DNA from 3 places in the Paenibacillus sp. PvP094 genome. Region 2 is predicted to be linked to each of the others. Evidence: a T-box and tRNA genes for the amino acid it is inferred to sense, from the RefSeq annotation. Region 2 holds a T-box; the other regions hold tRNA genes.
What was found. The T-box of region 2 lies ahead of ileS (isoleucine--tRNA ligase). A T-box ahead of a tRNA ligase gene usually reads a tRNA of that ligase, here a tRNA-Ile.

Region 1 (6,904 bases), 2.2 Mb from region 2:
TTGCCTTGCATGGGAACGAGTCGAGTACTCGCCGTTTGACCAACCAATGGTTGGAACAGCATGCCGTGCGGCTCCGAAGTACGGTAGAAATGGACTCACTCGAGGCAATCAAGCAGCTTGTTCTGCTCGGAGGTCATATTTCATTCATGTCACGCATGGCCGTTCAGTGGGAGGAGCAGCATGGCTTGATTCAAGTTCTGCCCATTCCCGGGGAACAAGCCCCTAGACATATATACACGGTACATAATAAGGATCGACATCCTTCAGTTCAAATGCAGCGATTCAAGGAAGTTCTTCAGGAAGGAGTCACGGGCTCACCTTCTTTTCTTGGCTTGATCCCATAAAATCTCTCGTTCGCCATTCATCAAATCTATGCAGGGTTAACGCAATGCTCGTCCAACGTTAATCACTTTCATATACTCGGGCGCTAAAGTGGGTCTGTACATTAATTCAGCCTAGGGAGTGATTGGTTTTGAAAACGTGGAAAAAGGTAACAACCTCATTGATGCTGAGTATCGTCACATTGGGCAGCAGTCTAGCGTTCCAAGCACCACAAGCTTCAGCGGCGGCCAATGCCGTACCTGCCTACGAAGTGAAGTTTCTGGCTAAACCGGAGCTGGTATTAAACTCGGATGGAACGCCTCGCAGTGAAGTTATTCAGACGTTGTCCCTCGATTCAACACCGAGAAACATCAGCGCTGAGTATTTTGACACCAATGCTCTGAATCTGAACCAAGCGGGATGGGATGTCCGTTTCCGGAAGAAGGATGACAAAAACAACTATGAATTGACCTACAAAAAGCGCTATCCCGTAATTAACGGTGACATTAACGCTGCACTGACCTTGGCTAATCAAGAGGGATTTGATGCATCAGATGATAACTATGAGGCTGAGATCGATTGGGGTTATGGTAAACAAACGCTGAGCTTCTCCAACACCAAAAAGGTGGATACCAAAGCTACAGGCGTGCAGCTCCCTTCCGAGAAGGATGCGCTCGATATGCTGCTGGACAAGCTGCCAGGCAAACTGAAAAACTGGTCTTCTTCCAACTGGGGTAAACAAACGCTCTCACAATCCCGTGCTCATGGCCCTGTAACGTTCCAACGCTATGAAGGCACATGGAATGGACAAGAGCTGTCGTTTGAAGTATGGCCTATTCGTAACGCAGATGGTACAGGTTTCGAGAATCTTGTAGAGGTTTCTTTCAAAACCGAAGATGCTGCAGCCGTATCCGGCCTGCGTACCGAGCTGCTGCAAGTGTTGGAAAGCAACAACTGGCTTATACCTGCCGATGGCTTAAAGACTCAAACGATTTTGGAAAGATACTAATCGTCTGGAATGACAAAGCATAGATATAACCAAAAGGACATTAGCAGGTTTATCCTGTTAATGTCCTTTGTGATTTTTACTTTGGGCGTATCCTAAGTTATATCATCCTATTTAGCAAGCTTAGTTTATGGAGATCAACTACATGCTGCCCGCAGTAACTTTCTGACGATTCAATGATTAATTGATCATCCTATTCTGAATATTTAATATACTTTAAAGGTTTGTGCCGTTTCGATGCCCAGCGCACTTTGAATAAACGTATTAGCCACTCGTTCCACAGGTACCGGGTTAAAACCAATGAAAAAGTCTCTATATTTCTCAGCAGACTCTTCAAACAAATTAGGGCTGACCGAATTCAAACGAATACCTCTTGGCATTTCGTAGGCTGCCGCTTTGGCAAACGCATCGATTGCCCCGTTGACCATAGCACTTGAAGCACCTTGTGCAATAGGATGATCCTTGATAATGCCACTAACCAGTGTGAAACTCCCATTGTCATTAACATAGTGTTGTCCAATCAACACGATGTTGACCTGTCCCAGCAATTTGCTCTGTACACTGATCATGTTGTTCTCAGGGGTCAGCTCTTCCAGTTTGGCATAATGTGTCTGCCCAGCCGCGACAAGGACGTAATCAATGTTTTGCACAGTTTCAAAAAGAGCCTTAATGCTATCCGTTGAAGTCATATCGACCTGATAATCACCTGAGCTTCTACCTGCTGTAACCACTTCTACAGACAGCTCATTCAACTTGGCAACAATCGCCTTTCCTAACGTTCCATGTCCTCCAATAACAAGAGCTCTTTTCACACGATTCCTCCCCTTTAGATCCGAACCATTTTCAACCAATATAATCCTGTTTCTACCTAATTTAAACAAAATCATTCGGCGAGAGCAAGTTATTAAAGTCTGAGCTGTTCATATAAGATGAAGTGCACATGAGATTATAAATAAATAAAAAAACCTCTCGCACAAGGCAAGAGGCTTACTGTAAGCGGGTGATGGGAATCGAACCCACGCTATTAGCTTGGAAGGCTAAAGTTCTACCATTGAACTACACCCGCATAATCATAAAAATCGGGATGACACGATTTGAACATGCGACCCCCTGGTCCCAAACCAGGTGCTCTACCAAGCTGAGCTACATCCCGATATTAATGGAAATAATGGCGCGCCCTGAGAGATTCGAACTCCCGGCCTTTTGATTCGTAGTCAAACGCTCTATCCAGCTGAGCTAAGGGCGCATATATGATTGGAGCGGACGACGGGAATCGAACCCGCGACCCTCGCCTTGGCAAGGCGATGCTCTACCGCTGAGCCACGTCCGCAAAATATATGGTGCGGTCGAGAGGACTCGAACCTCCACGGGGGGTTAGCCCACACGGACCTGAACCGTGCGCGTCTGCCAATTCCGCCACGACCGCAAAATATAATGGTGAGTCATGAAGGGCTCGAACCTTCGACACCCTGATTAAAAGTCAGGTGCTCTACCAACTGAGCTAATGACTCTTAATATAATGGCTGGGGATATAGGATTTGAACCTATGCATGACGGAGTCAAAGTCCGTTGCCTTACCGCTTGGCTAATCCCCAATAAAATCATGGGGCGATCGAGGGGAATTGAACCCCCGAATGCCGGATCCACAAACCGGTGCGTTAACCACTTCGCCACGATCGCCATAATTCAACCTGAGAGTATCTCAGTATTCCCATCCTTGTCTATAATATACATTCTACTATAGATTAAGATGTGAAAGTAATAAATGGTGCCGGCGAGAGGACTTGAACCCCCAACCTACTGATTACAAGTCAGTTGCTCTACCAGTTGAGCTACACCGGCACGGTGTAAAGTGTGGAATGTATTAAAATGGCGGAACCGACGGGATTCGAACCCGCGATCTCCTGCGTGACAGGCAGGCATGTTAGGCCAACTACACCACGGTTCCAGATCACTTTCTGTTAGGAAAGTATAATTGCGGGGGCAGGATTTGAACCTGCGGCCTTCGGGTTATGAGCCCGACGAGCTACCGGGCTGCTCCACCCCGCGTCGTTATAAAAGTTATATGGTGGAGGCTGAGGGGCTCGAACCCCCGACCCTCTGCTTGTAAGGCAGATGCTCTCCCAGCTGAGCTAAGCCTCCATATATGACCCGTAGGGGATTCGAACCCCTGTTACCTCCGTGAAAGGGAGGTGTCTTAACCCCTTGACCAACGGGCCTCACTAAAAAATTTTCTGGCGGAGAGAGAGGGATTCGAACCCTCGAGACGCTTGTGGCGCCTACACGATTTCCAATCGTGCTCCTTCGGCCAACTCGGACACCTCTCCATCTGGCTCCCCGAACAGGACTCGAACCTGTGACAACTCGATTAACAGTCGAGTGCTCTACCAACTGAGCTATCAGGGAATGGTGGAGCCAAGCGGGATCGAACCGCTGACCTCCTGCTTGCAAGGCAGGCGCTCTCCCAGCTGAGCTATGGCCCCATGTTTTTTCACCCCACAAAGTGAAGTGTAGCTTCGAGGTTTATTCCGATTACTTTCCGGGGACCCCGAGAATTTCATAAAACTTGTATGGTGGGCCCTGGTGGACTCGAACCACCGACCTCACCCTTATCAGAGGTGCGCTCTAACCAACTGAGCTAAGGGCCCGTATATAAATCCCTTTTTCTCTACGAGGGGGGCAAAAAAAATACCCCAAAGGGAATCGCTTGGCAGCGTCCTACTCTCCCAGGACCCTTCGGTCCAAGTACCATCGGCGCTAGAGGGCTTAACGGTCGTGTTCGGGATGGGTACGTGTGGAACCCCTCCGCCATCGCCACCAAACGATGCTGCTATACTCAGAGATCATTCTCTGAAAACTAGATCCGAAACGAAATTTGCGATCAAAACCTGCAATTTGGATAAGCCCTCGACCGATTAGTACTGGTCAGCTCCATGCATTACTGCACTTCCACCCCCAGCCTATCTACCTCGTCGTCTTCAAGGGGTCTTACATACTGGGAAATCTCATCTTGAGGGGGGCTTCACGCTTAGATGCTTTCAGCGCTTATCCCGTCCGTACATAGCTACCCAGCGGTGCTCCTGGCGGAACAACTGGTACACCAGCGGTACGTCCATCCCGGTCCTCTCGTACTAAGGACAGCTCCTCTCAAATTTCCTACGCCCACGACAGATAGGGACCGAACTGTCTCACGACGTTCTGAACCCAGCTCGCGTACCGCTTTAATGGGCGAACAGCCCAACCCTTGGGACCTACTTCAGCCCCAGGATGCGATGAGCCGACATCGAGGTGCCAAACCTCCCCGTCGATGTGGACTCTTGGGGGAGATAAGCCTGTTATCCCCAGGGTAGCTTTTATCCGTTGAGCGATGGCCCTTCCATGCGGTACCACCGGATCACTAAGCCCGACTTTCGTCCCTGCTCGACTTGTAGGTCTCGCAGTCAAGCTCCCTTATGCCTTTGCACTCTTCGAATGATTTCCAACCATTCTGAGGGAACCTTTGGGCGCCTCCGTTACTCTTTAGGAGGCGACCGCCCCAGTCAAACTGCCCACCTGACACTGTCCCCGTACCCGCTAAGGGCACCAGGTTAGAACCTAGATACGATCAGGGTGGTATCCCAACGGTGCCTCCACACAAGCTGGCGCTCATGCTTCAAAGGCTCCCACCTATCCTGTACAGATCGTACCCAAATTCAATATCAAGCTGCAGTAAAGCTCCATGGGGTCTTTCCGTCTTGTCGCGGGTAACCTGCATCTTCACAGGTATTAAAATTTCACCGGATCTCTCGTTGAGACAGCGCCCAAGTCGTTACGCCATTCGTGCGGGTCAGAATTTACCTGACAAGGAATTTCGCTACCTTAGGACCGTTATAGTTACGGCCGCCGTTTACTGGGGCTTCGGTTCACAGCTTCGGATTGCTCCTAACCGCTCCCCTTAACCTTCCAGCACCGGGCAGGCGTCAGCCCGTATACTTCGCCTTACGGCTTCGCACAGACCTGTGTTTTTGCTAAACAGTCGCTTGGGCCTTTTCACTGCGGCCCCCTCGTGCTATTCACACTACCGGGGCACCCCTTCTCCCGAAGTTACGGGGTCATTTTGCCGAGTTCCTTAACGAGAGTTCTTCCGCGCGCCTTAGAATTCTCTTCTCGCCTACCTGTGTCGGTTTGCGGTACGGGCACCTTCATCTGGCTAGAGGCTTTTCTTGGCAGTGTGAGATCATGACCTTCGCTACTGTAATTTTCACTCCCCATCACAGCTCAGCCTTACGATGTGCGGATTTGCCTACACATCAGCCTCACTGCTTGGACAGACATCCATCAGTCTGCGTCACTACCCTACTGCGTCCCCCCATCGCTCGTAACGATTTACGGTGGTACAGGAATTTCGACCTGTTGTCCTTCGACTACGCCTTTCGGCCTCGCCTTAGGTCCCGACTTACCCTGAGCGGACGAGCCTTCCTCAGGAACCCTTAGGCTTTCGGCGGATCAGATTCTCACTGATCTTTTCGTTACTCATACCGGCATTCTCACTTGTATAATGTCCAGCGCTCCTTACGGTACACCTTCAACCCTTATACAACGCTCCCCTACCCCTGATGCAAGCATCAAGCCATAGCTTCGGTGGTGTGTTTAGCCCCGTTACATTTTCGGCGCAGAGTCACTCGACCAGTGAGCTATTACGCACTCTTTCAATGGTGGCTGCTTCTAAGCCAACATCCTGGTTGTCTGTGCAACTCCACATCCTTTCCCACTTAACACACACTTGGGGACCTTAGCTGATGGTCTGGGCTGTTTCCCTTTTGACAATGGATCTTAGCACTCACTGTCTGACTCCCGGAAGTAAGTCTATGGCATTCGGAGTTTGACTGAGCTTGGTAACCCTTGCGGGCCCCGCACCCAATCAGTGCTCTACCTCCACGACTCTGTTTTCCGAGGCTAGCCCTAAAGCTATTTCGGGGAGAACCAGCTATCTCCGAGTTCGATTGGAATTTCTCCGCTACCCCCACCTCATCCCCGCACTTTTCAACGTGCGTGGGTTCGGGCCTCCAGTGCGTGTTACCGCACCTTCACCCTGGACAGGGGTAGATCACCCGGTTTCGGGTCTACGTCCACGTACTATGTCGCCCTATTCAGACTCGCTTTCGCTGCGGCTCCGGCTCTTCACCTTAACCTTGCACGGGAACGTAACTCGCCGGTTCATTCTACAAAAGGCACGCCATCACCCCTAAAATGGGCTCTGACTTCTTGTAAGCACACGGTTTCAGGTTCTATTTCACTCCCCTTCCGGGGTGCTTTTCACCTTTCCCTCACGGTACTGCTTCACTATCGGTCGCTAGGAAGTATTTAGCCTTGGCAGATGGTCCTGCCGGATTCATACGGGGTTTCACGTGCCCCGCACTACTCGGGATCCGTCTCGGAGGGAACAGACTTTCAATTACAGGGCTTTTACCTTCTTTGGCGGGCCTTTCCAGACCTCTTCGTTTAACCGGTTCCTTTGTAACTCCATGTGAGACGTCCCACAACCCCAGAGAGCAAGCTCTCTGGTTTGGGCTGTTCCGCGTTCGCTCGCCGCTACTG
Region 2 (6,904 bases):
AGGGACTGTTGCCGGCATTGCCCAGTCAATGGTTGAAACCATGGAACGGGAATATGGTAGCCGGGCACAGGATATCCGGACAGCTATAGGCCCTTCCATTGGGGATTGCTGTTATGAAGTGGATGAGGCAGTTATGCAGCAAGTACGGGTTTGGTTTGAATCTGCTCCGGGTAATGATGAATACAACAACTCTGTGCAGGGCCGAGCATATCATTCGTCTGGAAATGGAAAGACGATGTTAAACTTGAAAGAATGTAATCGACACATTATGATGAAAGCAGGAATATTGCCGGATCATATCGAATGTACAACGTGGTGTACAAGCTGCCACCCGGAACTGTTTTTCTCGTATCGCAAGGAAAATGGAACGACCGGAAGAATGGCGAGCTGGATTGGGCTGGAAGAGAGGTGACCCTCTGTGTCATTGGAGGAGCGAATTCAACAGGTAAATCAGAAGATCGAAGCTGCATGCCAGCGCAGTAGCCGCCAGCGTGAGGACGTAAATGTGATTGCGGTCACGAAGTACGTCTCCCTTGAAACGACAGGCGCTGTGCTGGAAAGTGGCCTTGAGCATATTGGAGAGAACCGCTGGCAGGATGCACAAGCCAAGTGGGAAGCATTTGGTCAGCAAGGAACATGGCATTTTATCGGTCACTTGCAGACCAACAAAGTGAAAGACGTCATAGGCAAATTCCGCTACATACATTCACTGGATCGTTTGTCTCTGGCTAAGGAGCTGGACAAAAAGGCAGCTGCTCTGGGGACACAAGTGGAAACATTTTTGCAGGTGAATATTTCGGGTGAAGAGAGCAAATATGGGCTGCAACCCGAACAGGCGAGTTCATTTCTGCGTGAGATCAGCAGCTTCAGCAACCTGAAGGTCGTCGGTCTGATGACCATGGCTCCCCACGAAGAGGATCCGGAGCTTACGCGTCCCGTATTTCGTGGACTGCGTGAGCTGAGAGATCATTTGAATGGACAAGCCCTGACATCGGAACCATTGACTCAGCTATCGATGGGAATGTCCAATGATTTTGAAGTGGCGATTGAAGAAGGGGCAACATGGGTACGGCTGGGATCAATTCTCGTAGGAAAAGAGGAGGGTTCACGATGGGCGTAATGAATAAATTCATGAATTTCCTTGGTCTTCAAGAAGAGGAAGAGATTGTGGAACGCGAACGTTTGGCTGCACAAGAGGAGGCTGAATCTGAACAACAGGAAGCTGAAACCTCCAGTCTAGATAAACGTAGAAACCAAAGGGGGAATAATGTTGTGAGCATTCATTCCCAGAAAAATGTTAAAGTTGTCCTTTATGAACCGCGTTCCTATGACGAAGCTCAAGAAATTGCAGACCATCTTCGTTCACATCGTACAGTGGTTGTGAACCTGCAGCGGGTGCGCCAAGATCAGGCACTGCGCGTCATTGATTTTTTGAGTGGTACAGTTTACGCACTGGGCGGGGGCATTTCTAAAATTGGCGGCAACATTTTTCTCTGTACGCCGGATACCGTTGAAATTCAAGGAGCAATTACGGAAATACTGGCTGACAGCGAGCAAGATTACAACAGAATGAGGTGAGCCGCTTTTGTATCAACTTCAAGTCGTCGTGTTTTATCTGTTTGAGATTTATTTCTACATGATTATTGGATATGTATTGATGTCGTGGCTTCCGAACGCGCGGGAGAGCGTCATTGGTGAGTGGCTTGCCAAATTGGTGGAACCTTATCTGAGTCCTTTCAGACGTTTCATTCCGCCTTTGTTCGGCATGCTGGACATCTCACCAATCGTTGCGTTAATTACTCTTCAACTGGCGAGATCAGGTTTGCTCTCGATCATCAGCTACTTCTGATAGGGTAGGGTGAACATAGATGAGTGGTGAAATTTACGAACATTTTAGCCATGATGAGCGTGACTTCGTGGATAAAGCCTCGGATTGGGTGGAACGCGCTGGCAAGCTTCATGATATGAAGCTAACGGACTTTCTTGACCCAAGACAGGCCTTTATATTGCAAACGCTTGTCAATCGTCGCAATGACGTCCAGATTCGTCTGGACGGAGGCTACGAGGCAGCTGAACGCAAACGTGCGCTGATTGCACCAGATTATCGGTATCTCGATGATGAAGAAATGGGTATGCAGGTGCTTAGCATCACGTCAGATGATCAGAAAATTACAGAGCTGGAGCACGGGGACTACATGGGAGCCTTGCTCGGGCTTGGACTGAAACGCGGCAAGATCGGAGATATCCAAGTGCTGGATGACGGATGCCACACCGTGGTGGCAGCGGAGACCGGCGCTTTTTTATCGCTTCAACTGAACCAGGTTCATCGGGTTCATGTGTTTACAGAGCTGCTTCCTCTGCATGAGATGAAGTGGTCGGAGAGCAAACTGGAGACGATGGATATCACTGTTGCATCCTTGCGTCTGGACGGAATTTGTGCGGATGTGTACCGACTGAGTCGCAGTAAAGTGCTAGTTCCCATCAAAGCGGGCCGATGCCGGGTAAATTGGAAAGTCGAGGAAGATCCGTCCAAAGCTCTGAAAGCCGGGGACGTGGTCTCCATTCAAGGTTTTGGCCGTTTCAAGGTGCTGGAACAGGATGGGATGACCAAAAAGGGACGTTGTCGTGTAAAAATCGGCAAATTTGCTTAGCGGCATTGCAGGAAAACCCGTTTTCTTGTCGAAATGTTTAAGATAAAGGTGTAAAAAACATTCGCTGTTTCCGATATACATTGAAGTGCAAAGTCGATATAACTGTATTGGAATCAGAACGTCGATTCTGCAAGTGCAAGTCGTTCAAGCTGCTATATGACATCTTGCATACGACCCTTTGGGTAATACCCATGTGCTGCAAACCTTCTCGGAACGGGAAGGAACTTTAACAGGAGGTGGACAGCATGCCATTAACGCCGCTGGACATACATAACAAGGAATTTTCCCGACGCTTGCGCGGGTATGACGAGGATGAAGTCAATGAATTCCTGGATCAAGTCATCAAAGATTACGAAGGCGTCATTCGCGAGAACAAAGAGCTGAGCAATCAGTTGCTGTCCGTTCAGGAGAAACTGGATCATTTTGCCACAATTGAAGAGACGCTCAGCAAAACGATTATCATAGCGCAGGAAGCAGCCGACGATGTGAAGAACAATGCGAAGAAGGAAGCACAGCTCATTGTGAAGGAAGCAGAGAAAAATGCTGACCGGATCGTGAACGAGTCCTTGGCGAAATCCCGCAAGATTGCTTTGGAAGTGGAAGAACTGAAAAAGCAGGCTTCGATCTACCGGGCCCGTTTCCGTACGCTTGTTGAAGCACAGCTCGAACTGTTGTCCCAGGATGGATGGGAAGCACTGGAGAGTCGCGAACAGGAAGTCCGTGATCGTGAACGGGAAATGAAGGAAATTTATTAGTCTGCCTGCCCGGTTGACTTTTGACTCTAAAGAGGCTATAACTATATTCATAATGAATAATGATTCCATGACGGGTTCAAGTACGTTATGATCTCATCCCTCAGAGAGTTGGCGTTTGGTGCAAGCCAATGGATGGGTTATAGCCGAATATCTCCCCGGAGAAGTGACGCTGAAGCGGTGATGAATGGCCGTGCGTAAGCGAAACCGTAAGCCGAACGTTATATCGGCACCCTGCTGTAGTGAAGCGGGGCACAAGTGCTGTTAATGACAAAGCATACCCATGTGATTGGATATGGTTTGTGATGAACAGAATTAGGGTGGTAACGCGAGCACAACCTCGTCCCTTTCCAGGGATGGGGTTTTTTTTGTGTCCAAAAATGTGAATTGTGGACGGTCCACAATCCAATTATTGAAAGGAAGATCATGATGCAAAGAGTGGATGTCAAAGAAAAAGCACGCGCTAGAGAACTACGCATGCTAAACAAGTGGAGAACGGAAAATACGTTTAAGAAATCAATCGAGAACCGTGAAGGTAAACCGAATTTCGTGTTTTATGAAGGACCGCCGACGGCAAACGGCAAGCCGCATATCGGTCACGTGCTTGGACGCGTTATTAAGGACTTTGTAGGACGTTACAATACGATGAAAGGTTACCGTGTGGTTCGTAAAGCTGGCTGGGATACACATGGATTGCCTGTTGAGCTTGGTGTACAGAAGAAGCTCGGCATTTCCCATAAGTGGGAGATCGAAGATTACGGCGTGGAAAAATTCATCAATGAATGTAAAGCGAGCGTATTTGAATATGAACAGCAATGGCGTGATCTGACAGAAGGTATTGCTTACTGGACGGATATGGATAACCCGTACATCACGCTGGACAACAATTACATTGAGAGTGTATGGAATATCCTTGCTACGATTCATGAAAAAGGACTTCTCTACCGCGGACATCGTGTGAGTCCGTACTGTCCATCTTGTCAGACTACCCTGAGTTCCCATGAAGTGGCCCAAGGGTACAAGGATGTCAAAGACCTAAGTGCCACAGCCAAATTTAAGCTGGATGACAGCGGCGAATTTGTGCTTGCCTGGACGACTACGCCTTGGACACTGCCTTCACACGTTGCACTCGCGGTTAATCCGGACATGGATTACTCCCGTGTACGCCAGGGCGAAGAAGTGTACATCATGGCAACCAATCTCGTGGAAAAAGTCATGAAGGACTCGAAAGGCGAGTATGAAGTCATCGGTACACTGAAAGGCTCTGATTTAGTTGGTAAAACGTATGATCCTCCATTCAACTACGTGCAGGCTGAAAAAACAAATGTCATTCTGGGTGCGAGCTTTGTAACGGATGCAAGTGGTACAGGGATTGTACACATGGCACCAGCACATGGTGAGGACGATTACCGGGTATGCCGCGAGAATGGCATCAGTTTTGTCAACATGGTGGACCTTGAAGGTAAATTTGTGGCACAGGTTACGGATTTCGCGGGACGCTTCGTAAAGGATTGCGATATTGATATCGTGAGAAGTCTGTCCGAGAAAGGCCGACTGTTCAGCAAAGAGAAATATGAGCACAGCTACCCATTCTGCTGGCGTTGTGATACACCGCTTCTCTACTATGCAATGGACAGCTGGTTTATCCAAACCACAGCGATCAAGGATCAACTGATTGCAAACAACAGTGAAGTGGAATGGTACCCAGGCCACGTTCGTGAAGGACGTTTCGGAAAATTCCTGGAGGATCTGGTGGATTGGAACATCAGCCGTGATCGCTACTGGGGAACACCGCTGAACATCTGGGTATGTGAAGAGACTGGCGAACAGTTCGCTCCGCACAGCATCGCTGAGCTGCGTGCACGTGCCGTTGGAGATGTACCAGAGAACCTGGAACTGCACAAACCATACGTAGACGAAGTCAAAGTACTCAGCTCCTGTGGTAAATATGAAATGAAACGTACTCCGGAAGTGATTGATGTCTGGTTTGACAGTGGATCCATGCCATTTGCTCAGCAGCACTATCCGTTTGAAAATAAAGAAACGTTTGAACAGCAATATCCGGCAGATATGATCTGCGAAGGAATTGACCAAACACGTGGCTGGTTCTACAGCTTGCTGGCTGTATCTACTCTGTTGACAGGCAAAGCACCTTACAAGGCGGTTATGGCAACAGGCCACGTATTGGATGAGAACGGACAGAAGATGTCCAAATCCAAAGGCAATGTTATTGATCCATGGGAAGTCATTGAAGAATATGGTACAGATGCGTTCCGTTGGGCTCTGTTGTCTGACAGTGCACCGTGGAACAGCAAACGTTTCTCCAAAGGTATTGTGGGTGAAGCGAAATCCAAAATGGTGGATACATTGGTTAACACGCATGCATTCCTGACGTTGTATGCGACCATTGATGGTTTTGATCCACAGGAACATCCGTTTAAGCCTTCAGCGCACAAGCTGGATCGCTGGATCCTGTCAAGACTGAACAGTCTGATCATCGTTGTGGAAAAGGCACTGTCCGTCAATGACTATCTAAATTCATCCAAAGCGATTGAAGCCTTCGTCGATGAGCTGAGCAACTGGTACATCCGTCGTTCCCGTGACCGTTTCTGGGGAAGTGGATTGACCGAAGATAAACTGGATGCTTATCGCACACTTACAGAGGTGCTTGTAACTACAGCCAAGCTGGTTGCGCCATTTACACCGATGCTTGCGGAAGATATCTATCTGAACTTGACTACAGGTGAAAGTGTCCATATGGAAGATTACCCTGCAGCAAATGAAGCGTTGATCGATCTGGATCTGGAACAGGATATGGAGACAGCTCGCCGAGTGGTCGAACTCGCTCGTAACGTGCGTAACGAAACAGGTATCAAGAATCGCCAGCCGTTATCCGAGTTAATCGTTTCGCTTGATAAAGGATTTGATCTGGCGAGCTATGAAGAAATCATCAAGGATGAGATCAATGTCAAAGGTATCCGTACGGAGCATAACGATGCCGAATTCGTTGATTTCACATTGAAACTCAATCTGAAAGTAGCGGGTAAAAAATACGGCAAGAACGTAGGCTTCCTGCAGAACTTCTTCAAAGGCATGTCAGCAGAGGAGACACGCAAAGTGGTGACAGAGGGTGTGCTGAATGTGGTTTCTCCGGAAGGAGAAGAGCTGCAAGTGACAAGTGAGGAACTGCTGGTAGAGAAACAAGCCAAGTCCGGTTTTGCTTCGGCATCCGGGTACGGGTTGACGGTAGCACTCAACACCGAAATCACAACTGCATTGGAACAGGAAGGCTGGGTACGTGAAGTTGTACGTTCCGTACAAGACACACGTAAAAAATTGGATCTGCCGATTGAGAAGAGAGTACGCCTGACACTGGATGTTGATCCTGAGCTCCAGGCTGCAATCGAGGCATTTGATGAGGTCCTGCGTGAGAATGTACTCGTTACTGAAGTCACATTTGGTACCCATGAAGCTATGGAACGCATTGAAGCTGGCGGTAAG
Region 3 (6,904 bases), 2.2 Mb from region 2:
ATTCCTGCAGAATCGGTGCAAAATCAATGCATCCATCCCCGGGTACAGTAAATACCCCTTTGCGAATACAGCCGACAAAATCAGATTGTGCTGCCCGTGCCTCATCCAGAACATCCGGACGGATATCTTTCAAGTGAATATAGGCAATCCGGTCATAATGCTTACGCAGCAGAGCAAGTGGATCAGCTCCCCCGTAGTAGGCATGACCCGTGTCATAAAGCAAGTAAACGAGAGTAGGATCGGTCAATTCCATCAACCGGTCGATCTCCTCCGGCCGTTCCACTACGGTGCCGCCATGGTGATGGTATGTCAGTTTCAATCCATGTTCTCGTGCAATGGCACCAGCCTCGTTCAACCCTTCAGCAAGGATGTGCCACTCGGATTCACTGAGTCTTAGCACTTCCTTCTCATGCGGAGTCCGCCGTGGATCAAAATGCAGGGAACCCCCGACCTCTGCTGTACTAATGACCGTACTACCCATCGATTGCAGAAACTCCGTGTGTCTGCGATAGCTGTCCAGCTCTGATTTCCGGTATGCCGGGTCGGAGAGCAATACCGACTTCCACTGGGAAACGAGACGGATATTGCGCTTATCTAATTCCTCACGCAGTGCGGCTGGATCCGTTGGATATTTGCGCCCCATCTCCGTACCAGTCAGTCCGAGTCGCTGAATATCATCCAAAATCTGCTCACACGTCGTGTTGTCTCCATGCTCCTTCACATCCTCGCCGACCCAGTTGATCGGATGAATCCCGAGCTGAAATGGCAGCTTGTTCATGGCTCCACGTCTCCTTTATTTGAGTTCAGCATCTTGTCTGTTCAGATATACGGTGCTGAATTAAATGAGATTTACTTTGGCACGGCTGGCTTGCATTGCATGATGAGCATTTACCACCTTTTCTTCCGTTGATACTTCCGGCACGCCAACATTCCACCAGGATTCATATCCTCCTGCATTTGTCCCTGGTACAACCGGAATCTCGATAAGTGTCGTCACGCTCTCATTCCTAGCATCCCTGAGCGCCTGCTCCAGCTGCTCTGCTGTTTCCGCTCGATATGCTTGTGCTCCCAGACTGCGGGCATGTGCTGCAAAATCCATCGGCATGTAATCCCCTGTCAGTCGTCCACTCTCCGATTCCCTATAACGAAACTCGTTGCCGAATCCGTCACTGCCGTGCTCACGCTGCAAATTATGAATGCATTGGAATCCATTGTTATTGAATAGCAAAATGGTGAACTTCTTCTGTTCCTGCAGGCTGGTCACCAACTCGGAATGCAGCATCAGGTAACTACCGTCACCAACCATGGCATATACTTCCCGATCCGGCTCTGCGAGCGCTGCTCCAAACGCACCACTCACCTCATAGCCCATACAGGAGAAGCCGTATTCCATGTGATACGTCTTCGGTGCTGCTGCTCGCCACAGGCGATGCAAATCTCCGGGCAGGCTTCCTGCCGCACACACGATGATGGAAGATGGATCAATGGTCCGATTAATAATTCCAACGGCGGTGGTCTGTGCCAAGCCGGCTTCGTGCTTTAGTTCATACAACCGATCTACTTCTCGGTTCCATTCACCCCGCAGATCAGCAACCTCGGATGGGCCGTAGCCGCTACGGTATCCCCGTTCCTGCATTGCCGTTTTCAGGGCTTGCAGACCTTCCCGTGCATCTGCCAGGATGGCTTCCCCGCCCAGCTTGGCTGCATCCATACCGTTCAGGTTTAGGTTGATAAATGTCACTTCAGGATGCTGAAAAGCGGATCGGGACGCCGTCGTGAAATCCGAGAACCGGGTGCCGACGCCGATCACAACATCTGCTGCTCTCGCAAGTCGGTTTGCCGCCAGAGAGCCTGTAACCCCGATGGCCCCCACGTTGAGTGGATGGTCCCAGGACAGTGCACTTTTGCCAGCCTGGGTCTCGGCAACCGGAATGCCAAATGCCTCGGCGAAGGCAGCAAGCTGAACAGACGCCTCGGAATACAACACACCGCCGCCAGCAACCAGCAGCGGCTTCCTGCCACGGGCCAGCTGTTCCGCAGCCCGTTCAATGGCTGCCTGAACCGGGGGGCGGCGGTCCAGGTAATGCACCTTGCGGGCGAAGAACGCTTCCGGGTAGTCGTACGCCTCTGCCTGCACATCCTGCGGCAGTGCCAGCGTTACCGCTCCCGTCTCCGCTGGATCCGTGAGAACACGCATTGCCTGTGTTACAGCAATCATTAACTGTTCAGGACGTACAATGCGATCCCAATACTTGCTGACCGCTTTAAATGGGTCTGTAGCCGAGACGGTATAATCACTGCTCACCTCAAGCTGTTGCAGTACTGGGTCCGGCTCACGTGTGGCAAAGTTATCTCCAGGAAGCAGAAGTACAGGAATCCGGTTCACGGTCGCTGTTGCAGCTGCGGTAATCATATTCAACGCACCTGGGCCGATCGATGTGGTACACGCGTATATTTGTCTGCGATTCTTCTGCTTGGCATATGCCGCTGCAGTGTGTACCATACCCTGTTCATTCTTGCCTTGCATGTACGTCAGACTTCCTGGGCTGCGTTCCAGTGCCTCTCCTATTCCTGTAACATTACCGTGTCCGAAAATACCGATAACACCCTTCACGAATTTGGTCTCAACACCATCTACGGAAATATACTGCTGATCCAGATAGCGGAGCAGTGCCTGGGCCATGGTCAGCCGGATCGTTGTCATGGATTTCGTCTCCTTTCCCTTTACGGGTAAAGCGCTTAATCTGCGTTAAGTTTAAGCGCCTTACCCGTAAAGGTTAAGCGCTTAATTGGTATAGTATTACATCATGGCTAAACAGGCAAGATATTTTTGTAAGCGTTTTATAAAAAATGAGGGCTACTCTGATCTATAAGCTGCCAATCAACATATCACAGGGTGAGTTGTATTTGTTCAAGTTCAAAAGGATGTAATTGCAGAGAGTATGTAGTCTGGTGAAAACCCTAAAAGCACAAAAAAAAGAGATGATCATGATCATCTCTTTTTTCTCTATATCGGTAAGCGGGTGATGGGAATCGAACCCACGCTATTAGCTTGGAAGGCTAAAGTTCTACCATTGAACTACACCCGCGTAAAATAATATCGGGATGACACGATTTGAACATGCGACCCCCTGGTCCCAAACCAGGTGCTCTACCAAGCTGAGCTACATCCCGTTATGTTATACCGGCGAGAGGACTCGAACCTCCACGGTTTCCCACTCGATTTTGAGTCGAGCGCGTCTGCCATTCCGCCACGCCGGCATATGAAGTTATAAATGGCGCGCCCTGAGAGATTCGAACTCCCGGCCTTTTGATTCGTAGTCAAACGCTCTATCCAGCTGAGCTAAGGGCGCATATTTAATTGGAGCGGACGACGGGAATCGAACCCGCGACCCTCGCCTTGGCAAGGCGATGCTCTACCGCTGAGCCACGTCCGCGTATAAGGGATGCGCGTGGAGGGACTTGAACCCCCACGTCAAAGACGCTAGATCCTAAGTCTAGTGCGTCTGCCAATTCCGCCACACGCGCATATATAAAAGTGAGTCATGAAGGGCTCGAACCTTCGACACCCTGATTAAAAGTCAGGTGCTCTACCAACTGAGCTAATGACTCATAAAACTGGTGGAGGATGATGGATTCGAACCACCGAACCCGTACGGGAGCAGATTTACAGTCTGATGCGTTTGGCCACTTCGCTAATCCTCCAGGATTAAAAGGTGGCTCGGGACGGAATCGAACCGCCGACACGAGGATTTTCAGTCCTCTGCTCTACCGACTGAGCTACCGAGCCTTATTAAATTTTATAAATTAATGGCGGAACCGACGGGATTCGAACCCGCGATCTCCTGCGTGACAGGCAGGCATGTTAGGCCAACTACACCACGGTTCCAGGCATTAATGGTGCCGGCGAGAGGACTTGAACCCCCAACCTACTGATTACAAGTCAGTTGCTCTACCAGTTGAGCTACACCGGCGTATATGGTGGAGGCTGAGGGGCTCGAACCCCCGACCCTCTGCTTGTAAGGCAGATGCTCTCCCAGCTGAGCTAAGCCTCCATATCTATGACCCGTAGGGGATACTCTCACTTCGATCGAGACTGCGTAGCAGCTGCTAACGATGATTATCCTCCGACGAACCTTTGGGATTCTCATCCCCTTGATGCTTTAAAAAGTAAAGCTATGACCCGTAGGGGATTCGAACCCCTGTTACCTCCGTGAAAGGGAGGTGTCTTAACCCCTTGACCAACGGGCCTTACTGGCTCCCCGAACAGGACTCGAACCTGTGACAACTCGATTAACAGTCGAGTGCTCTACCAACTGAGCTATCAGGGAATGGTGGAGCCAAGCGGGATCGAACCGCTGACCTCCTGCTTGCAAGGCAGGCGCTCTCCCAGCTGAGCTATGGCCCCATGTTTGTTTACCCCACAAAGTGAAGTATAGCTTCGAGGTTTATTCCGATTACTTTCCGGGGACCCCGTAATTGTCTTAAAACTTATATGGTGGGCCCTGGTGGACTCGAACCACCGACCTCACCCTTATCAGAGGTGCGCTCTAACCAACTGAGCTAAGGGCCCTTAACAAAAACTCGAAAAAAAATACCCCAGTGGGGTCTCGCTTGGCAGCGTCCTACTCTCCCAGGACCCTTCGGTCCAAGTACCATCGGCGCTAGAGGGCTTAACGGTCGTGTTCGGGATGGGTACGTGTGGAACCCCTCCGCCATCGCCACCAAACGATGCTGCTATACTCAGAGATCATTCTCTGAAAACTAGATCCGAAACGAAATTTGCGATCAAAACCTGCAATTTGGATAAGCCCTCGACCGATTAGTACTGGTCAGCTCCATGCATTACTGCACTTCCACCCCCAGCCTATCTACCTCGTCGTCTTCAAGGGGTCTTACATACTGGGAAATCTCATCTTGAGGGGGGCTTCACGCTTAGATGCTTTCAGCGCTTATCCCGTCCGTACATAGCTACCCAGCGGTGCTCCTGGCGGAACAACTGGTACACCAGCGGTACGTCCATCCCGGTCCTCTCGTACTAAGGACAGCTCCTCTCAAATTTCCTACGCCCACGACAGATAGGGACCGAACTGTCTCACGACGTTCTGAACCCAGCTCGCGTACCGCTTTAATGGGCGAACAGCCCAACCCTTGGGACCTACTTCAGCCCCAGGATGCGATGAGCCGACATCGAGGTGCCAAACCTCCCCGTCGATGTGGACTCTTGGGGGAGATAAGCCTGTTATCCCCAGGGTAGCTTTTATCCGTTGAGCGATGGCCCTTCCATGCGGTACCACCGGATCACTAAGCCCGACTTTCGTCCCTGCTCGACTTGTAGGTCTCGCAGTCAAGCTCCCTTATGCCTTTGCACTCTTCGAATGATTTCCAACCATTCTGAGGGAACCTTTGGGCGCCTCCGTTACTCTTTAGGAGGCGACCGCCCCAGTCAAACTGCCCACCTGACACTGTCCCCGTACCCGCTAAGGGCACCAGGTTAGAACCTAGATACGATCAGGGTGGTATCCCAACGGTGCCTCCACACAAGCTGGCGCTCATGCTTCAAAGGCTCCCACCTATCCTGTACAGATCGTACCCAAATTCAATATCAAGCTGCAGTAAAGCTCCATGGGGTCTTTCCGTCTTGTCGCGGGTAACCTGCATCTTCACAGGTATTAAAATTTCACCGGATCTCTCGTTGAGACAGCGCCCAAGTCGTTACGCCATTCGTGCGGGTCAGAATTTACCTGACAAGGAATTTCGCTACCTTAGGACCGTTATAGTTACGGCCGCCGTTTACTGGGGCTTCGGTTCACAGCTTCGGATTGCTCCTAACCGCTCCCCTTAACCTTCCAGCACCGGGCAGGCGTCAGCCCGTATACTTCGCCTTACGGCTTCGCACAGACCTGTGTTTTTGCTAAACAGTCGCTTGGGCCTTTTCACTGCGGCCCCCTCGTGCTATTCACACTACCGGGGCACCCCTTCTCCCGAAGTTACGGGGTCATTTTGCCGAGTTCCTTAACGAGAGTTCTTCCGCGCGCCTTAGAATTCTCTTCTCGCCTACCTGTGTCGGTTTGCGGTACGGGCACCTTCATCTGGCTAGAGGCTTTTCTTGGCAGTGTGAGATCATGACCTTCGCTACTGTAATTTTCACTCCCCATCACAGCTCAGCCTTACGATGTGCGGATTTGCCTACACATCAGCCTCACTGCTTGGACAGACATCCATCAGTCTGCGTCACTACCCTACTGCGTCCCCCCATCGCTCGTAACGATTTACGGTGGTACAGGAATTTCGACCTGTTGTCCTTCGACTACGCCTTTCGGCCTCGCCTTAGGTCCCGACTTACCCTGAGCGGACGAGCCTTCCTCAGGAACCCTTAGGCTTTCGGCGGATCAGATTCTCACTGATCTTTTCGTTACTCATACCGGCATTCTCACTTGTATAATGTCCAGCGCTCCTTACGGTACACCTTCAACCCTTATACAACGCTCCCCTACCCCTGATGCAAGCATCAAGCCATAGCTTCGGTGGTGTGTTTAGCCCCGTTACATTTTCGGCGCAGAGTCACTCGACCAGTGAGCTATTACGCACTCTTTCAATGGTGGCTGCTTCTAAGCCAACATCCTGGTTGTCTGTGCAACTCCACATCCTTTCCCACTTAACACACACTTGGGGACCTTAGCTGATGGTCTGGGCTGTTTCCCTTTTGACAATGGATCTTAGCACTCACTGTCTGACTCCCGGAAGTAAGTCTATGGCATTCGGAGTTTGACTGAGCTTGGTAACCCTTGCGGGCCCCGCACCCAATCAGTGCTCTACCTCCACGACTCTGTTTTCCGAGGCTAGCCCTAAAGCTATTTCGGGGAGAACCAGCTATCTCCGAGTTCGATTGGAATTTCTCCGC

Region 1: it encodes a tRNA-Ile, which carries the amino acid that the T-box ahead of ileS (isoleucine--tRNA ligase) is inferred to sense. The anticodon was not compared.
Region 3: it encodes a tRNA-Ile, which carries the amino acid that the T-box ahead of ileS (isoleucine--tRNA ligase) is inferred to sense. The anticodon was not compared.

Annotation. Positions count from the first base shown of each region.
Region 1 covers NZ_JBEPOM010000001.1:1,729,890-1,736,793, forward strand. Annotated here, with positions in the region: gene ABIC22_RS07990 (LysR substrate-binding domain-containing protein) at 1-344, shown strand, start outside; gene ABIC22_RS07995 (hypothetical protein) at 473-1,330, shown strand; gene ABIC22_RS08000 (short chain dehydrogenase) at 1,534-2,139, opposite strand; tRNA gene ABIC22_RS08005 (tRNA-Gly) at 2,323-2,393, opposite strand; tRNA gene ABIC22_RS08010 (tRNA-Pro) at 2,407-2,480, opposite strand; tRNA gene ABIC22_RS08015 (tRNA-Arg) at 2,497-2,573, opposite strand; tRNA gene ABIC22_RS08020 (tRNA-Gly) at 2,583-2,657, opposite strand; tRNA gene ABIC22_RS08025 (tRNA-Leu) at 2,666-2,753, opposite strand; tRNA gene ABIC22_RS08030 (tRNA-Lys) at 2,763-2,838, opposite strand; tRNA gene ABIC22_RS08035 (tRNA-Gln) at 2,848-2,922, opposite strand; tRNA gene ABIC22_RS08040 (tRNA-His) at 2,932-3,007, opposite strand; tRNA gene ABIC22_RS08045 (tRNA-Thr) at 3,094-3,169, opposite strand; tRNA gene ABIC22_RS08050 (tRNA-Asp) at 3,198-3,275, opposite strand; tRNA gene ABIC22_RS08055 (tRNA-Met) at 3,303-3,376, opposite strand; tRNA gene ABIC22_RS08060 (tRNA-Val) at 3,394-3,469, opposite strand; tRNA gene ABIC22_RS08065 (tRNA-Glu) at 3,475-3,546, opposite strand; tRNA gene ABIC22_RS08070 (tRNA-Ser) at 3,563-3,654, opposite strand; tRNA gene ABIC22_RS08075 (tRNA-Asn) at 3,658-3,733, opposite strand; tRNA gene ABIC22_RS08080 (tRNA-Ala) at 3,735-3,810, opposite strand; tRNA gene ABIC22_RS08085 (tRNA-Ile) at 3,899-3,975, opposite strand; rRNA gene rrf (5S ribosomal RNA) at 4,033-4,149, opposite strand; rRNA gene ABIC22_RS08095 (23S ribosomal RNA) at 4,223-6,904, opposite strand, start outside.
Region 2 covers NZ_JBEPOM010000001.1:3,969,188-3,976,091, forward strand. Annotated here, with positions in the region: gene pgeF (peptidoglycan editing factor PgeF) at 1-412, shown strand, start outside; gene ABIC22_RS18225 (YggS family pyridoxal phosphate-dependent enzyme) at 419-1,120, shown strand; gene ABIC22_RS18230 (cell division protein SepF) at 1,111-1,578, shown strand; gene ABIC22_RS18235 (YggT family protein) at 1,586-1,849, shown strand; gene ABIC22_RS18240 (YlmH family RNA-binding protein) at 1,869-2,651, shown strand; gene ABIC22_RS18245 (DivIVA domain-containing protein) at 2,897-3,406, shown strand; T-box leader at 3,465-3,754, shown strand; gene ileS (isoleucine--tRNA ligase) at 3,833-6,904, shown strand, end outside.
Region 3 covers NZ_JBEPOM010000001.1:1,765,977-1,772,880, forward strand. Annotated here, with positions in the region: gene iolE (myo-inosose-2 dehydratase) at 1-778, opposite strand, end outside; gene iolD (3D-(3,5/4)-trihydroxycyclohexane-1,2-dione acylhydrolase (decyclizing)) at 839-2,704, opposite strand; tRNA gene ABIC22_RS08265 (tRNA-Gly) at 3,019-3,089, opposite strand; tRNA gene ABIC22_RS08270 (tRNA-Pro) at 3,101-3,174, opposite strand; tRNA gene ABIC22_RS08275 (tRNA-Leu) at 3,183-3,261, opposite strand; tRNA gene ABIC22_RS08280 (tRNA-Arg) at 3,277-3,353, opposite strand; tRNA gene ABIC22_RS08285 (tRNA-Gly) at 3,363-3,437, opposite strand; tRNA gene ABIC22_RS08290 (tRNA-Leu) at 3,448-3,528, opposite strand; tRNA gene ABIC22_RS08295 (tRNA-Lys) at 3,540-3,612, opposite strand; tRNA gene ABIC22_RS08300 (tRNA-Tyr) at 3,620-3,705, opposite strand; tRNA gene ABIC22_RS08305 (tRNA-Phe) at 3,718-3,790, opposite strand; tRNA gene ABIC22_RS08310 (tRNA-Asp) at 3,812-3,889, opposite strand; tRNA gene ABIC22_RS08315 (tRNA-Thr) at 3,899-3,974, opposite strand; tRNA gene ABIC22_RS08320 (tRNA-Val) at 3,980-4,055, opposite strand; tRNA gene ABIC22_RS08325 (tRNA-Glu) at 4,180-4,251, opposite strand; tRNA gene ABIC22_RS08330 (tRNA-Asn) at 4,256-4,331, opposite strand; tRNA gene ABIC22_RS08335 (tRNA-Ala) at 4,333-4,408, opposite strand; tRNA gene ABIC22_RS08340 (tRNA-Ile) at 4,497-4,573, opposite strand; rRNA gene rrf (5S ribosomal RNA) at 4,613-4,729, opposite strand; rRNA gene ABIC22_RS08350 (23S ribosomal RNA) at 4,803-6,904, opposite strand, start outside.